DNA from 4 places in the Rhizobium sp. BK008 genome. Region 4 is predicted to be linked to each of the others. Evidence: riboswitches for the same ligand, from Rfam matches in the RefSeq annotation. Region 4 holds a riboswitch; each other region holds the start of a gene.
The links. A riboswitch is a leader RNA that binds a small molecule or an ion and turns the genes downstream of it on or off. The one in region 4 is predicted to bind cobalamin.
Positions count from the first base shown of each region.

Region 1 (3,861 bases), 340 kb from region 4:
AGACAGGCACGCTGACCGAGGGCAGGCCACAGGTGACCGACATCATTTCCTTCGGATTGAAGGAGGCGCAGGTGTTGTCGCGCGCGGCGGTGCTGGAGCAGGGATCCAGCCATCCCTTGGCCCTGGCTATCCTCAACCGCGCCAAGGCGGACGGCGTTCCCGTGCCGCCAGCCTTTGAGCTGGAAGCGCTGCCGGGCAAGGGTGTCAGCGGCAAGGTCGGCGGCGAGACGCTGGACCTGTTGTCGCCGCCGGCTGCCCGTGCGCTCGGGGCGCTCAGCGCGGAGCAGGATGCACGCATCACGGCGCTCAACGACGAGGGCAAGAGCGTATCGGTGCTGCTTGTCAACGGTATCGCGGCCGGCCTGATCGCCATGCGCGACGAGCCGCGCGAGGATGCCGAGGCCGGGCTCGCTAGCCTCAAATCGGCAGGCGTCAAGGCGATGATGCTGACGGGCGACAACAAGCGGACGGCGGCAGCCGTGGCCGGCATGCTCGGCATCGACTGGCTCGGGGAGATGATGCCTGAGGACAAGCAGCGTGTCGTCGGCGAATTGAAGCGCCAGGGCTTGATCGTCGCCAAGGTCGGCGACGGCATCAACGATGCTCCGGCGCTGGCCGCTGCCGATATCGGCATCGCCATGGGCGGCGGCACCGATGTGGCACTGGAGACCGCGGATGCCGCCGTGCTGCACGGACGCGTCGGCGACGTGGCGCGGATGATCGAACTTTCCAAACGCACGATGGGCAACATCCTGCAGAACATCAGCATCGCGCTGGGGCTGAAGGCGGTGTTCCTGGTGACGACGATCATGGGCATTACCGGGCTCTGGCCGGCGATCCTCGCCGATACCGGTGCCACCGTGCTGGTGACGATCAACGCGCTGCGGCTGCTTCGGATAAAGATATAAGCATTCCCCGACTTCATCCTCCGGCGCCCGTCACCGGCGGGATGTCCCATCGACGATTCGGGCCTGATCTCGAACCGAAATCTTTGGACCGGTCATAGGTCGGCTCCCCTCGTGGGGCTTCTCCACAGCCTGCTGTCTTTAAGCTTTGGTTATCCATGTTCTTCACAGGAATGTAGCGATTTCAAACCTGTCGTAACGCAATGCACAAACCATCCGTTGACGCGAATTTGGATTGGCGTACTATATCTAGTGTTCGAGGTTCCATCGATTCGTAGGGAGCGATGGCTAAGACGGGAATACGGTGCGTTTCGCCATGACGGCGCAACAACGCCGGAGCTGCCCCCGCAACTGTGAGCGGAGAGCAACTGTCCGATTTCAGGTCACTGAGGCATGAGGCCTTGGGAAGGCTGGGGCAGGGTGCTTTGACCCGTGAGCCAGGAGACCTGCCTCGAACAAAACGTCCACGGGCGGGGTGTCCGGAAGGTCGCGTTTGCATGGCTGCGGGGATCTCCGCATCGCGTTGCGCAGGCCCGAACCTCCGCCCCTGAAACCTTCGCATTGAGCCACTTCGGGGTGAAGTCATGTCAGTATCTCAATTCAGGCCGCCACCCGCGCAATATAAAGGGCACGTCGCGCCCGGCGGCTGAACGAGCCGCATAGCTGCAAAATACAGAGCCTTTTCGACGGATATCGAGAGATTTCCGATCGATGTCCTGCGTCCCAATCGCGTCGTCACGAGGAATACTATGACCATTACCGTCTACAGCAAGCCTGCCTGCGTCCAGTGCACTGCCACCTACCGCGCCCTCGACCGTCTGGGTGTCGATTATGACATCGTCGATATCTCGCAGGATGCCGAAGCGCTCGATCGGGTCCGCAGCCTCGGCTACATGCAGGCGCCTGTCGTCATCGCCGGCGAGCAGCACTGGGCGGGCTTCCGCCCCGACATGATCAGCGCGCTCTCCTGAGTGAGGACAAGCGGTGGGGTTGATCGTCTATTATTCCAGCCGATCCGAAAATACCCATCGGTTCGTCGCCAAGCTCGGACTGCGCGCGGCGCGCATTCCGACCGGTGGCGTTGACGCGTTCCATATCCACGAACCCTTCGTGCTTGTTGTGCCGACTTATAGCGGCGACGGCGGCAAGGGTGCCGTTCCCAAGCAGGTGATCCGTTTCTTGAACGATGCGGAAAACCGAGGACACATCCGCGGCGTGATCGCCGCGGGCAACAGCAATTTCGGCGAGACATACGGGCTCGCCGGCGACGTGGTCTCGCGGAAATGCCTGGTGCCGTATCTCTACAGGTTCGAGCTCATGGGCACGGAAGACGACGTCGCCAACGTCAAACACGGGATGGAACGATTTTGGACACGGGAACAACTCTGACGCGGGATGCGGGCGCAAAACCGCATAACACTTTTGCTCATCCCGCCGGCGAACGCCCTTTGAAAGCGGCGGAAACGCTCGACTATCACGCGCTGAACGCCATGCTGAACCTCTATGACGAGGATGGGCGGATCCAGCTCGACAAGGATCGTTTGGCGGCCAAGCAGTATTTCCTGCAGCATGTGAACCAGAACACGGTGTTCTTTCACAATCTGAGGGAAAAGCTCGATTACCTCGTGACCGAGGGTTATTACGAGCAGGAGGTTCTCGACCAGTATTCCTTCAATTTCGTGCGAGACCTGTTCGACCAGGCCTATGCCAGGAAATTCCGTTTCCCGACCTTCCTCGGCGCCTTCAAATATTACACCAGCTATACGCTGAAGACCTTCGACGGAAAGCGCTATCTCGAGCGCTACGAGGACCGCATCTGCATGGTGGCGCTGGCGCTTGCGCGCGGCGACGAGGGCCTTGCCCGCGACATGGTGGACGAGATCATTTCCGGCCGTTTCCAGCCGGCGACGCCGACCTTCCTCAATGCCGGCAAGAAGCAGCGCGGAGAGCTGGTTTCCTGCTTCCTGCTGCGCGTCGAGGACAATATGGAATCGATCGGCCGGTCGATCAATTCGGCGCTGCAATTGTCGAAGCGCGGCGGCGGCGTGGCGCTGTCGCTGACCAATATCCGCGAGGCCGGCGCGCCGATCAAGCAGATCGAGAACCAGTCGTCTGGCATCATCCCGGTGATGAAGCTGCTCGAAGACAGTTTTTCCTATGCCAACCAGCTCGGGGCGCGGCAGGGCGCGGGTGCGGTCTATCTCAACGCCCATCACCCCGACATCATGCGCTTCCTCGATACCAAGCGTGAAAATGCCGACGAGAAGATCCGCATCAAGACGCTGTCGCTCGGCGTCGTCGTGCCCGACATCACCTTCGAGCTCGCCAAGAACAATGAAGACATGTACCTGTTCTCGCCCTATGACGTGGAACGCGTCTATGGCGCGCCTTTCACCGAGATTTCGGTGACGGAAAAGTACCGCGAGATGGTGGCGGATGCCCGCATTTCAAAGAAGAAGATCAAGGCGCGCGAATTCTTCCAGGTGCTTGCCGAAATCCAGTTCGAGAGCGGCTACCCCTATATCATGTTCGAGGACACGGTGAACCGGGCGAACCCGATCGCCGGACGCATCTCGATGAGCAATCTCTGCTCGGAGATCCTGCAGGTGAGCGAGGCGAGCGACTATAACGACGACCTCTCCTACAAACATCTCGGCAAGGATATTTCCTGCAATCTCGGCTCGTTGAACATCGCTGCGGCCATGGATTCGGCCGATTTCGGCAAGACGATCGAGACGTCGATCCGGGCGCTGACGGCCGTTTCCGACATGAGCCACATTTCCTCGGTTCCCTCGATCGAGAAGGGCAATGACGAGAGCCATGCGATCGGCCTTGGCCAGATGAACCTGCACGGCTATCTCGCCCGCGAACGCATCTTCTACGGCTCGGAGGAAGGCGTCGATTTCACCAACATCTATTTCTATACGGTCACCTATCACGCGATCCGCGCCTCGAA
Region 1 covers NZ_JACIFK010000008.1:366,044-369,904, reverse strand. Annotated here, with positions in the region: gene FHT69_RS27740 (heavy metal translocating P-type ATPase) at 1-908, shown strand, start outside; cobalamin riboswitch at 1,148-1,374, shown strand; gene nrdH (glutaredoxin-like protein NrdH) at 1,655-1,876, shown strand; gene nrdI (class Ib ribonucleoside-diphosphate reductase assembly flavoprotein NrdI) at 1,890-2,294, shown strand; gene nrdE (class 1b ribonucleoside-diphosphate reductase subunit alpha) at 2,273-3,861, shown strand, end outside.
Region 1: it holds a riboswitch for cobalamin, as region 4 does, so the genes downstream of both, nrdH (glutaredoxin-like protein NrdH) here and FHT69_RS26175 (CbtB domain-containing protein) in region 4, are expected to answer to the same signal.

Region 2 (3,861 bases), on a different contig from region 4:
CTGCCGCGATCAGCTGTTTTCCGCGATCGCCTCTTCGGGCTCCGTCTGCCGGTGTTTGCGGCGGCGCGTCGTCAGTTCCGCGCCGGCATCGCGCGGCAGCCGCAGGAAGGTGATGCAGGCGAGCGCCGAAATCGCCGAGACGCTGAAGAAGGCGACGTGGAAATCCGAGACCAGCAGCCGGCCGCCATGGAAGCTGCTCGAAATTTCGAGGATGCCGCCGGCGATCGCCACACCCATTGCCATGGAGATACGCTGGGCAACGGCATTGATCGCGGTTGCCTGGCTGCTGTCGGCGGCGGCGACATCGCCGAAGGCCATGGCGTTGACGCCCGAGAAAGCCATGGAGCGGAACAGGCCGCCGATCAGCAGGCAGGCCATGATCAGGAAAAGCGGGGTTTCGACGGTGAACAGGCCGTTGATGCCGAGGAAGATCGCCGCCAGCAAGGTGGTGATTGATATGACGGTGCGGAAGCCGAAGGCATTGAAGGTGCGCGAGGCGGCGAATTTCGAGCCCATGGAGCCGAGTGCGCTGACGAAGGTGACCGAGCCCGATTGCAGCGGCGTCAGGCCGAAGCCGAGCTGCAGCATCAGCGGCATCAGGAAGGGCAGCGCGCCGAGCCCCATGCGGAAATTCGAGGCGCCGAGGATCGCCGCCCGGAACATCGGGTAGCGGAACATCTTCGGATCGAGAAGCGGATAGGGTGCGCGGCGGGCATGCAGGAGGTAGAGGAGACCGGCAAGGATGCCGATCGCAACCGTGACATAACCGTAGATGACGGGCACGGCCGGCAGGCTGATCACCGAGACGCCGAAGACGAAGCCGGAGAAGCCGAGGCCGCACAGGAAGAAGCCCGGGAAATCCATCGGCCGCGGGCTGCGCGGCTCGACCGCCGGCAGGAAACGGGTGACGAGGATGATGCCGAGCACGCCGATTGGGACGTTGATCCAGAAGATCCAGTGCCAGGTGAGATAGGTGGTGAGGAAACCGCCGATCGGCGGCCCCATGATCGGGCCGATCAAGGCGGGAATGGTGAGCCAGGCCATGGCGTCGACGAGTTCGTGGCGCGGCGTCCCCCGGACCAAAAGCAAGCGGCTGACAGGCGTCATCATCGAGCCGCCGGCGCCCTGGATCAGCCGCGAGATGACAAAGGCCGTGATCGAGTTGGAGAAAGCGCAGGCGACCGAGCCGATCATGAAGACGAAGATCGCCATGCGGAAGATGTTGCGCGCACCGAACCGATCGGACATCCAGCCGCTGATCGGGATGAAGATCGCCAGTGCCACGAGATAGCTGGTGACGGCGAGCTTCAGCGCGATCGGCGAGGTGCCGATATCGGCTGCGATCGCCGGCAGGCTGGTGGCGATCACGGTCGAATCCATCTGTTCCATGAACAGGGCGACCGCAAGGATCATGGGCGTGAGGCGGGGCACGGGCAACCCGGATGCTGCGAGGGACTGTATCGTCCATACGCCTTCGGTGGTGATAAGGCCATAGAAACTATGGATGAAGGAGCTTGTCGAGCCGCTTCAAACCGACGCGGGAGGGTGCGTGGCTCAACGTGGTTCCCGACTGCGTCCTCGGGCCGGCTTGCCGTCGCCGCGCTTTCCTGAAATAGATGCGCCGTCAGGTGCCCGCCATCAACGCGGGAGAATCGGGAATCCGGTGCAAGGCCGGAACGTGCCCAACGCTGTAAGGCCGACGCTTGCCGCTTCATCTCGCCACTGGCTTCTCGCCGGGAAGGCTGCGGCAGACGGATGACGCCGAGTCAGAAGACCGGCCTGGCAAGATTGACCGATCCGCGCGGACGGCGGGCGGTTGCGTTGTTGGGGATTTGACGATGCGACCCTTTGATGAGGATGCCCTTTCGGCGGCGTCCGGTTTTTCCTTGGCCGAGCGCGAGGCCGTCTATCACGCGATCAAGACGCGGCGCGACGTTCGCAGCCAGTTCCTGCCCGATCCCTTGCCTGACGATGTTGTGGAGCGGCTGCTGACGGCCGCCCATCATGCGCCCTCCGTCGGCTTCATGCAGCCGTGGAATTTCATTCTGGTGAAAAGTGCCGCGGTCCGGGCGCGCGTCCAGGACGCCTTTGTGAAGGCCAATGAGGAGGCGGCGCTGATGTTTACCGGCGAGCGGCGACAGGCATACCGCTCCCTCAAGCTCGAAGGCATCACCGAGGCACCGCTCGGCATATGCGTGACCTGCGACCCCACCCGCAGCGGCAGCGTGGTGCTGGGGCGCACCCACAATCCCAGGATGGATAGCTATTCCACAGTCTGCGCCATCCAGAATCTCTGGCTTGCGGCGCGGGCGGAAGGGGTCGGCATCGGCTGGGTCAGCATTTTTCGCGAAGGCGATCTGAAAAGCATTCTCGGCATACCCGAGCATATCGAGGTGGTCGCCTGGCTCTGTGCCGGTTTCGTCGATCGGCTTTATGACGAGCCGGAACTCTCCGTCAAAGGCTGGCGGCAGCGTCTGCCGCTCCAAGAGCTCGTCTTCCATGACGGGTGGGGACGCAACGACCCGTAGCAATCACTGCTGTTGAGGCTGCGGCCCCGGTGTTGCCGGATTGGCTAGGTCGATCGAGCCTTGATCACCGGCAAGAAATTGCGGGCCGACCTGGCGGACCTTGTTCTGCACGGGATCGTAGGGGCGCTCCGGGACGGATGGTTGCGGTGGGGCTGCGGCAGCATCCTTCGCCGTGGGATTGGTGCGGATGGTGGTGATCGAACCTTGTTGCGGCGGTTCGCTTGACGGCTGCTTGCCGCGCATCTCATCGTAGTAGGCGGTGAGATTGCAGGCGCAGGAGGACTTTTCCCCCGGCGTGCGGTTCTTGTAGGCAAAGGCGTTTTTCATGGCGCTGTAGGGCGTGCCCGTTGCGACCGAGATCATGTTCGAGGCTTCGGTGCTCGTCACGTCACGATAGAACAGCTCTGTCTCGATACCCGGGCACATCTTGGCGCACGTCTGGGCGTCGCGGCCGAAATCGACCGAAGTGGCGTTCGAGCTGATCGGGAAGAAGCCGCCGTCGCAGGTGCGCACACACATGGTGCTGACCGGCGAGAGCATTTCGGCCCGCGGCAGGCCGTAGCGCGGATCGACCTCTTCACCGCCGCCGAGCGGAATGAAGGTATCGGTGCGCATCGCCTGCTCCTCGATGCTCGGGGCGGGGTCGGCGGCGCTGCGATCGCTCGGGGCATAGAAGTTTTCGCTGTTGCAGCCATTGCGATCGAGCGCGGCGATCAGTTCACGGCGCGTCCCATCATCGCCGCTCTGGCCGGCCAGCTCGTTACGGCGGTCCTGGAGATATTGGATATTGTCGATCATGCGGCCTTCGGACTGCGAGAGTTCACCGCAATAATCGGCATTCTCGCCGCCGATCACGACCATGCTGCCCGAGGTGCAGCCATTGTTGCGCAGCTCGTTGCGAACCTTGCGCAGCTCGAGGTTCTGCTCGGCCATGGCGCTGGCATATTGGCGCGCTTCCCGGCCGTTGCTATTGCCGATCGATCGCGGCAGATCGGCGAGACGGCCGCGCAGGTCCTCGCAGACAGCGCTCGTCTGGGCGGCGGCCGGCGCTGCGAAGGCGAGGAGGAGGGCAAGAGACAAGTTTCGGCGTTTCACGGCGTCGTCCGGGGTGAGCAAAAAGTCGATCGGTCGATTGCGGCCTCGATCGCCGCGCATTGTCTCTTAAGGCGTTTCTCTTAATGAGCTTGGAGAAAATCCTAGCGCATTTTCGCGATCTTATCCAGCAGACGCGGGTAATCTTCCGTAAGGGGAGGTCGGGGCAGATTCATTGTCCATGATCCACATTGCCCTACAGTTCTCGGTCGGGGCGGGCACTGTTGCCGCCACCATCGTC
Region 2 covers NZ_JACIFK010000001.1:1,220,478-1,224,338, forward strand. Annotated here, with positions in the region: gene FHT69_RS05925 (DHA2 family efflux MFS transporter permease subunit) at 10-1,413, opposite strand; cobalamin riboswitch at 1,610-1,798, shown strand; gene bluB (5,6-dimethylbenzimidazole synthase) at 1,839-2,528, shown strand; gene FHT69_RS05935 (DUF2865 domain-containing protein) at 2,532-3,623, opposite strand.
Region 2: it holds a riboswitch for cobalamin, as region 4 does, so the genes downstream of both, bluB (5,6-dimethylbenzimidazole synthase) here and FHT69_RS26175 (CbtB domain-containing protein) in region 4, are expected to answer to the same signal.

Region 3 (3,861 bases), on a different contig from region 4:
GACCAGCGCCTCGACCAGCGCCTCGATCGGCCCGATCTCGCCGCTTTGGACGAGGGCGCGGTAGAAGCTGATAGCGACGACGGGGGAAGGTGCGGGTTCGATTCCCATCTTCTCCGTCGAGTTTGAGGTACCCCCCTCTGTCCTGCCGGACAAAGAGGCAGCCACGCGCCAAGACTCCTCCGCAACAACCTGCCGCCACTCCTCAACCCCGATCAACCCTCGCCCCGGCCACCAGATGCCGGCCTTCATCAGTGGCACCGCCGGCGCCGGCTTCTCCATGCCTGCCAGCATCGCCCCGGCATAGTCGAGGAAGGCCCGCGCATTGGCATCGCCACCCTCGATCAGATAGGCCCACAGCGCATTAAGATCGTCGAGATCAACATTGGAGAAAGGGACGAGCCCGGCATCCGGCTTCGCATCACCCGGAAGCACCGCGATCAATGCACCGGCGCGGGACGCTGCGGCATGCAGCGCTTCCAGCGCATAGTGAAAATAGCTGGCACCGCCGAGCGCCCGCACGATAATCAGCTTGGCATGCCGCGCCGTGCGCTCGACATAGGTATCGACCGACATCGGATGCTTGAGGCTCATCAGGCTGGCGAGCCGCAGCGAATGCTGCCCCTTGCGGTCGCGGTGGGCGGCTGCGATCGCGGCGAGTTCGCTGTCGGCGGCCGACAGGAACAGGATCTCGCCCGGCGTCTGCCCGAGGTCGATCGCCTCCTCGCCGTCGCTGATCGTTCCCTGCTGGGCCAGAAGCAGATGCATTGGTTTATGCCAGCTCTTCGATTGCCGTCCTCACCGCGTCCTGATCCATCTCGTGCAGGCCGATGACGACGAGGCGCGTCGTGCGCTTTTCGCCTGGAGCCCAGGCGCGGTCGAAATAATGATCGATGCGGCTGCCGACGGCCTGGAGCTGCAGGCGCATCGGCTTGCCGGCGATATCGACGAAGCCCTTGAGGCGCAGCACGTCATGGGTTGATATGATCGCCTTCAGCTTCTCGACGAAGCCGGCGGGATCGGCAACGGGTCCGAGATCGACGACGAAGCTGTCGAACTCGTCGTGGTCGTGCGGCGCGCCGTCTTCATGCTCCAGCTCATGATGCGACTTGCGATTGGCGACATCGTCCTCGGTGCCGATACCAAGGCCGAGCAGGATGCCGGCCGAGACTTCGCCGTTCTTCGCCTCGATGATCGCGGGTTTGCGCACCGTGCGGGAGGCAACCTCGTCGCGCACCCTGATAAGACCTGCCGCGTCGATCAGGTCGGTCTTGTTGAGCACGATGAGATCGGCGCAGGTGAGCTGATCCTCGAACAGCTCCTCGATCGGGCTTTCGTGATCGAGCGATTCATCCTCGGCGCGGCGCGCATCGACGGCATCATGGTCGTCGGCGAACCGGCCGGCGGCAACGGCGGCGCTATCGACCACCGTGATGACGCCGTCGACGGTCACTTGCGTGCGGATATCGGGCCAGTTGAAAGCGGCGACCAGCGGCTGCGGCAGGGCGAGGCCCGAGGTTTCGATGACGATGTGGTCGGGCCGCTGTTCGCGCTCGAGCAGCTTCGTCATCGTCGGAATGAAATCGTCGGCGACAGTGCAGCAGATGCAACCATTGGTGAGTTCGATGATGTCGTCCTCGGTGCAATTCTCCGCGCCGCAGCCCTTCAGCACGTCACCGTCGACACCGAGATCGCCGAATTCGTTGATGATGAGCGCGATCTTCTTGCCGCCGGCATTGGTGAGCAGGTTGCGGATCATCGTGGTCTTGCCGGCGCCGAGGAAGCCGGTGATGACGGTTGCAGGAATTTTCTGCTGGTTCATGAACTTAACCCTTCATTTTCAGCGGCAGGCCTGCCGCGATGAAATAGACTTCGGCGGCCTTCGCCGCGATCGATTGGTGCAGCCGGCCGGCATGATCGCGGAAATCCCGCGCCATGCGATTGTCAGGCACGATGCCGAGGCCGACCTCGTTGGAAACGAAAACGAGCCGCGCCTTCGCGGCGGCCAGGAAATCGGCGAGCGCTGCAAATTCCGCCGCCATGTCGCGCTCCTCCATCATCAGATTGGTGACCCAGAGCGTCAGGCAGTCGATCAGCACGATGCGTCCCTCGCCGTCGATGGCGCCAAGCTTGCCGACGAGATCGAGCGGCTCCTCATGCGTCGTCCAGGACGGACCGCGGTCGGCCTTGTGCTGAGTGATACGCGCCTGCATCTCCTCGTCCCAGGCCCGGCCGGTGGCAAGGTAGTGGCGGTCGAGGCCGGTCGCGGTGACGAGAGCTTCGGCGAAGCGGGATTTGCCGGAGCGCGCGCCGCCGAGGATGAAGATGGTGGTCATGCTCAGACGCTCCTCAGGGAGGGTGCGTAGCCGTGGCTTGTTCCGAGTGCACCTTTTTCGACTGCTGGGGGGACCGAGTATTCGACATAACCGGCCGAAAGCACTCCTCTTGCAGGGCTGCTTGGAGGCGTCGCGAGCGCCGCACCAGGCCGCGCTGAATTCAATCGTTCAGCCAAGACAACCTCCGTGCTGGCAACGGGCGTAGTGCCCAGGTGTGGGCTTCTGGCCCGGCACGTAATGGCAGGTCTCCTGGCTCGCGGTTATCGGCCGCGATCGGGGCAGACCGGAAACCGGTCGCCCTGATCGTGCCGGCGGATCATCCTCGCCTTCCCGGCTGCATTGGTGAAAAGGTGGACGATTCGTAGATTTAGAGGCGTCCGACCCCGGTTGATCACCATGCATCTCCAGTGGCTTTTCCGGCATATCGCCCATCCCGCCCGCTTGCATGATTGCAAGCCGCCGGCCGGAGGGGCTCGGTGCCGGATGGAAGACCTTGACCGCTCTACAGTCGCGGGGTCGGCTGTGATGAAGGCGCCCGGTTTGGGTCCGCCCCTTCACATTCCCTTTTCATCCAGAAGGGCGCAACACCGATCCGGAACCATCCGTTATGTCAGGATGGTCGGGCGACCATCCGTTGAGGGATGGTTAGGCAAGCCGGGGTGTGAAGTCAACCGGCCTTGGCGGCCGGGCAGCTCCCGAGCAGATGGCGCAACCCTATCAACACGACTTACTCTACCTAAAATATCGTCATTTATCAGAGGCTTACGTCATAAATATTTGTCCCGGGCGCCGGCTTTTCGCCGCAATTGCGTCGCAAGCGGACTGCGCGACCATCTCCGCCCTTGACCGGGCCTCTCCCCGCCTAGTTGTCTAGCCATGCTTATGAAATTGGATCGGCGCCGTTTCCGGGCGCTGCGTGTTTTCTTCGATTCGGGCCGCCTGCGGGCGCTGACCCGCCGCAGCGAGGTCGGCCTGTCACTGGCGGGCGCCGTCGTCGGCATCATCTCGGGTCTCGCCGTCACCGGTATGAGCTACGTCTCGAGCGAGCTGCATCAGCTGATCTTCGGCATCGCCGATAGCGAGCGGCTGAGCTCATCCGAGATCGAGAACAAGATGCTGCTGCTCACCGCACCCGTCATCGGCGGCGCCCTGCTCGGCCTGTTGCTCCTGGTGCTGGCGAAACGGCGCAAGAAGCCGATGGTCGACCCGATCGAAGCCAATGCGCTGCATGGCGGCCGTCTATCCTTGACTGACAGCATCATCGTTGCCGTCCAGAACCTGATCTCCAACGGGTTCGGCGCCTCGGTCGGACTGGAGGCCGGCTATACCCAGCTTGCCGCCGGCCTTGCCTCGAAATTCGGCCTGAAGCTGCAGCTTCGCCGCTCCGACCTGCGCATCCTCGTCGGCTGCGGCGCGGCGGGCGCCATCGCCGCCGCCTTCAACGCGCCGCTGACCGGCGCCTTCTATGCCTTCGAGCTGATCATCGGCACCTATACGATCGTGTCGCTGACACCCGTCGTCGTCTCAG
Region 3 covers NZ_JACIFK010000001.1:1,070,641-1,074,501, reverse strand. Annotated here, with positions in the region: gene cobN (cobaltochelatase subunit CobN) at 1-765, opposite strand, end outside; gene cobW (cobalamin biosynthesis protein CobW) at 770-1,819, opposite strand; gene cobU (bifunctional adenosylcobinamide kinase/adenosylcobinamide-phosphate guanylyltransferase) at 1,824-2,333, opposite strand; cobalamin riboswitch at 2,555-2,951, opposite strand; gene FHT69_RS05175 (chloride channel protein) at 3,210-3,861, shown strand, end outside.
Region 3: it holds a riboswitch for cobalamin, as region 4 does, so the genes downstream of both, cobU (bifunctional adenosylcobinamide kinase/adenosylcobinamide-phosphate guanylyltransferase) here and FHT69_RS26175 (CbtB domain-containing protein) in region 4, are expected to answer to the same signal.

Region 4 (3,861 bases):
AAAGACAACATCACATGCTCCGGCCAGGTGAGTGCGTCGCTGCAGGCCTGGGCGAGAAGATCCTCGAACAATGCAGTGATCATGCCGGTTTCCTCGGCGATGCCGATGAAAACAGGCGGCGGGATGTTGACGCCATCGTCGCCGATCCAGCGCGCCAGCGCCTCGAAGCCGCAGAGCTGGCCGGTCTTCAGATCGATCAGCGGCTGGTAGAAGGGTTTGATCGCCTTGTTGGAGATCGCGGCGCGCAGCCTGGTTTCCAGTGCGGCGCGTTCGGTCACCTTGTCCTGCATCGAAGGTTCGAAGACGAAATAGTGGTTCGGTCCGCGTGATTTCGCCTCATACATGGCGAGGTCGGCACGGTGGGCGGCGTCTTCCAGTGGTTCGGCTCCCTCGGCCCAGCGGTCGTAGCCGACGCTGGCGCCGACCTCGACGGCAAAGCTATCGATATGGATCGGCCGGGTGACCGCCTGGATCAGCAGCTTGGCAAAACGCTCCTCGCGCTGCGCCGTCAGGGCGAAGGCGACGACGATGAATTCGTCGCCGCCGAAGCGATAGACGCAATCGGCATTGCCGAGTGCACAGATGCGTCTGGCAACCTCGATCAACAGGACGTCGCCGCCCTTGTGGCCCACGAGATCGTTGACTTTCTTGAAGCCGTCGAGGTCGACGGAGAAGAGAGTGACGTTGCGATCCCACTCCTCGATCTCGGCCTCATCGTCCTTGATCGGCCGCGAGAGGATCTTGCGCTCGAAGGCGTAGCGGTTCGGCAGTTTGGTGAGATGGTCGTGGGTTGCGGTCCAATCGGCCTTTGCCTGGGCGGTGGCGCGCAGTTCCGTTTCCTTGCGCAGGTCGGCTATGCGCAGCACCGAATAGATGAAGCTCATGGCGCCGGCGATGCCGAGCGCCAGAACGAGCTTGTCGGCGCCGTACTCGCCGAAACCGGTCATGAAGTAGACAAGGCTGTCGTCAAGCTGCAACAGGGTGCAGAGGAGCCAGAGAGTAATCCCGAACCCGACGATCGAAACACATTGCCTTCCGGCCCTGCTCTGGAAAAATACCGGCACTGCGCCTTCTCCATCTCCACCCTTCGCGGAAGTAGCACGAAAGTCTGAAATGTTCGTTGAAACCAGAAGGCGAATTATCGGAGGCGGCAGCCTCCTGATGTGCCGTCGAGGGACCGTTGGCGCCAGAGGAAAACGCCGAGCGAGCCCTCTTCGTGGTTGGCAGAATGGCAGGTGCGGAAAAAACGAAGGCGAGCGTGCCATGGCATCGCTCGCCCTTTTTCGTGCTTCAGGCGGTGACGATCAGCAGCGGGACGCTGACGATGAGACCGACCAGAACTGTGACTGTGGCGACACGCATCAAACGCAGGCGCCGCGTGCGCTCCCCACTCCAATCATATGTCATTCTTCCATCTCCTTGGGATAAGGAAGTAGTCCCCGCGAAACCGGGTTCAACAGAGATGACGCGATTTGCTTGTGTAAGGCTGGATATGATCAGGACTCGCTAAAGCATCGGTCCGAAAATCGGAATCGATTTTCGGACAGCGCGATGCGAGGATTGAAAGTGTCCGAGCGTCCTTGTGCGTCCGAAAGGACGCACGGCGCTCTAATGCTGGAAGCGCAGAGACCAGCGTCGTCCATTGCTGGTCATGCGAATGACGGCGAGCGGCTCGATGTCGCTCAGCCAGAAAGAGGAGAGCGGCGCCTGAAGCACATGGGCGACCGCCGCCCGGATGACGGCTGCGTGACTGACGGCGATCACATGGCCGCCGAGGGCGGATTCGCTCTCCATCCAGTCGGCGACGCGTGTTCTCAAATCAAGAAGGCTCTCGCCGCCATGCGGGGCCGCTTCAGGATCGCTCATCCAGGCCATGAGGTTCTCAGGCTCTTCCGCCTCTATCGCGGCGATCGATCTGCCGGCCCAGCGGCCATGGTCGCAGTCGCGAAGCGCCGGATCGATCCGGGCTTGGAGGCGGAGCGCGTCAACAGTCTGGCGGGCGCGCAAAGCGGGGCTCGTGGCAACGCGATCGGCGCGGGGCAGGGCGGCCATCCTGTCGGCTTCTTCCGCCGCCTTGCCTTCCAGCGGTTCGTCGAGCGGGAACAGGGCCTTGCGGCTCGCCATCGTCGCGCCGTGGCAGATCCAGGTGAGGCGCGTATTCACGGTCGTTCTGATCTCCCGGAGTGCGGCTGTAGCGGCGCAGGACGGCCCTTGGCCGGCTTGTGAAGTTTCGTTGACAGTCTCTTCGGCGTGCAGATATAACCGTGCTGTTGCGGGTTTGGAAGCCGGTGGAAATCCGGCGCGGTCGCGCCACTGTGACCAGCGTGTCGAAAGCTCTTCGCGCTGGAAGTCAGACCCTACTGCACAAGCACTCTTTCGACTGAACGCGTCATTCCCGGAGGAATACATGTCTGACACCACTTTTGCGCCCGTCGCGGCACCGGCGCCGATCCCCCTGGGAGAGATCCTGCCATGGGCGATCTTCGGTGGCCTGCTGATGCTCATCGTTCTCTATTTTGTCGGCACCGAGGAAGGCGCGATGGCGCTGTTCAACGGGATGTATGTGCACGAATTCGTGCATGACGGCCGTCATCTCCTCGGCTTTCCCTGCCACTAAAGCGCGTCGCGATCTTTCAGATTCGCGCCTCACTTTAGGTCTTTGTTTTCGCATGTCGTTATCGCAAAATCGCTGCACACTTTTGCGCGACATGCTTTAGGGGAGTTCCTGACATGGTTGGAAATCTTCTGCTTCGCGGCATGCTCGCGGGCCTGATTGCTGGCATCCTCGTTTTCGCTTTTGCGCATATCTTCGGCGAGCCGCTGGTCGATGCGGCGATCGCCTTCGAGGAGGCGAGTGCCCAGGCGGCCGGTGAAGCTGCCGAACCTGAAATCGTCAGCCGCGCCACGCAGGCCGGTCTCGGCCTTTTCACCGGCGTCATGGCCTACAGCGTTGCCGTTGGCGGGCTCTTCGCTCTCGCCTTCGCTTTCGTGCACGGCCGTTTCAGCAGCCTTTCGGCGCGCGGCACCTCGGCCGTCATCGCCATTGCCGCATTCGTGGCGATCGTCCTCGTTCCCGGTATCAAGTATCCGGCCAACCCGCCGGCGGTCGGCAATCCCGATACGATCGGCGTCAGGACCGAACTGTTCTTCCTGATGATCGTCGTCTCGCTCGCCGCGCTGATTGCCGCGGTGGCGCTGTCGCGCCGCCTCGCGGGGCGTTTCGGTCTCTGGAATGGCGCGATCATCGCCGGAATCGCTTATCTCGTCTTCATCGGCGTCGTGCTCTATCTGCTGCCGCCGATCAACGAGGTGCCGGAGAACTTCTCGGCGATGGTCCTCTGGCGGTTCCGCACGACTTCGCTCGGCATGCATGTGATCCTCTGGACAACCTTGGGCCTTGCCTTCGGAGTGCTGGCGGAAAAGCGGCTTGCCGTTAAGGACGGGCAACGCGGCCGGCCGGCAACGGCATTTCACTGAACGCATCGAAGGGCGCCGCTTGCCGGCGCCCTGAACTTTTCGGGCGGCCATGACAAGCAGCAGAACCATACCACTCGTGTCGACGGCGTTTGCCACCGCCGTCTTTTTTTGTGTGGTTGCTGGAAGCGCTCTTGCCCATAGCCCTAGCGGCGGCGGCAGCCATACCGGACTGGATATTCCGGAAATTTCCCATGGCGAGATGGCGGTGATTGCAGACTATCGCAGTGGGATCATCGACCTTGCTTCCCGTGCCGTCGATACCAACGAGCCGTTCCGCCGCGTCCTGAACTATGCCGAGATCCAGTATTCCTATTGTCTCTGGGGCCGGGTGCCGGGCAGCGTGACGGACGAGGAAAGCCCGTTCAACGAATGCGCCCATGCCTA
Region 4 covers NZ_JACIFK010000008.1:23,821-27,681, reverse strand. Annotated here, with positions in the region: gene FHT69_RS26185 (putative bifunctional diguanylate cyclase/phosphodiesterase) at 1-1,064, opposite strand, end outside; gene FHT69_RS26180 (histidine phosphatase family protein) at 1,609-2,163, opposite strand; adenosylcobalamin (AdoCbl) riboswitch at 2,252-2,394, shown strand; gene FHT69_RS26175 (CbtB domain-containing protein) at 2,408-2,617, shown strand; gene FHT69_RS26170 (CbtA family protein) at 2,731-3,477, shown strand; gene FHT69_RS26165 (hypothetical protein) at 3,527-3,861, shown strand, end outside.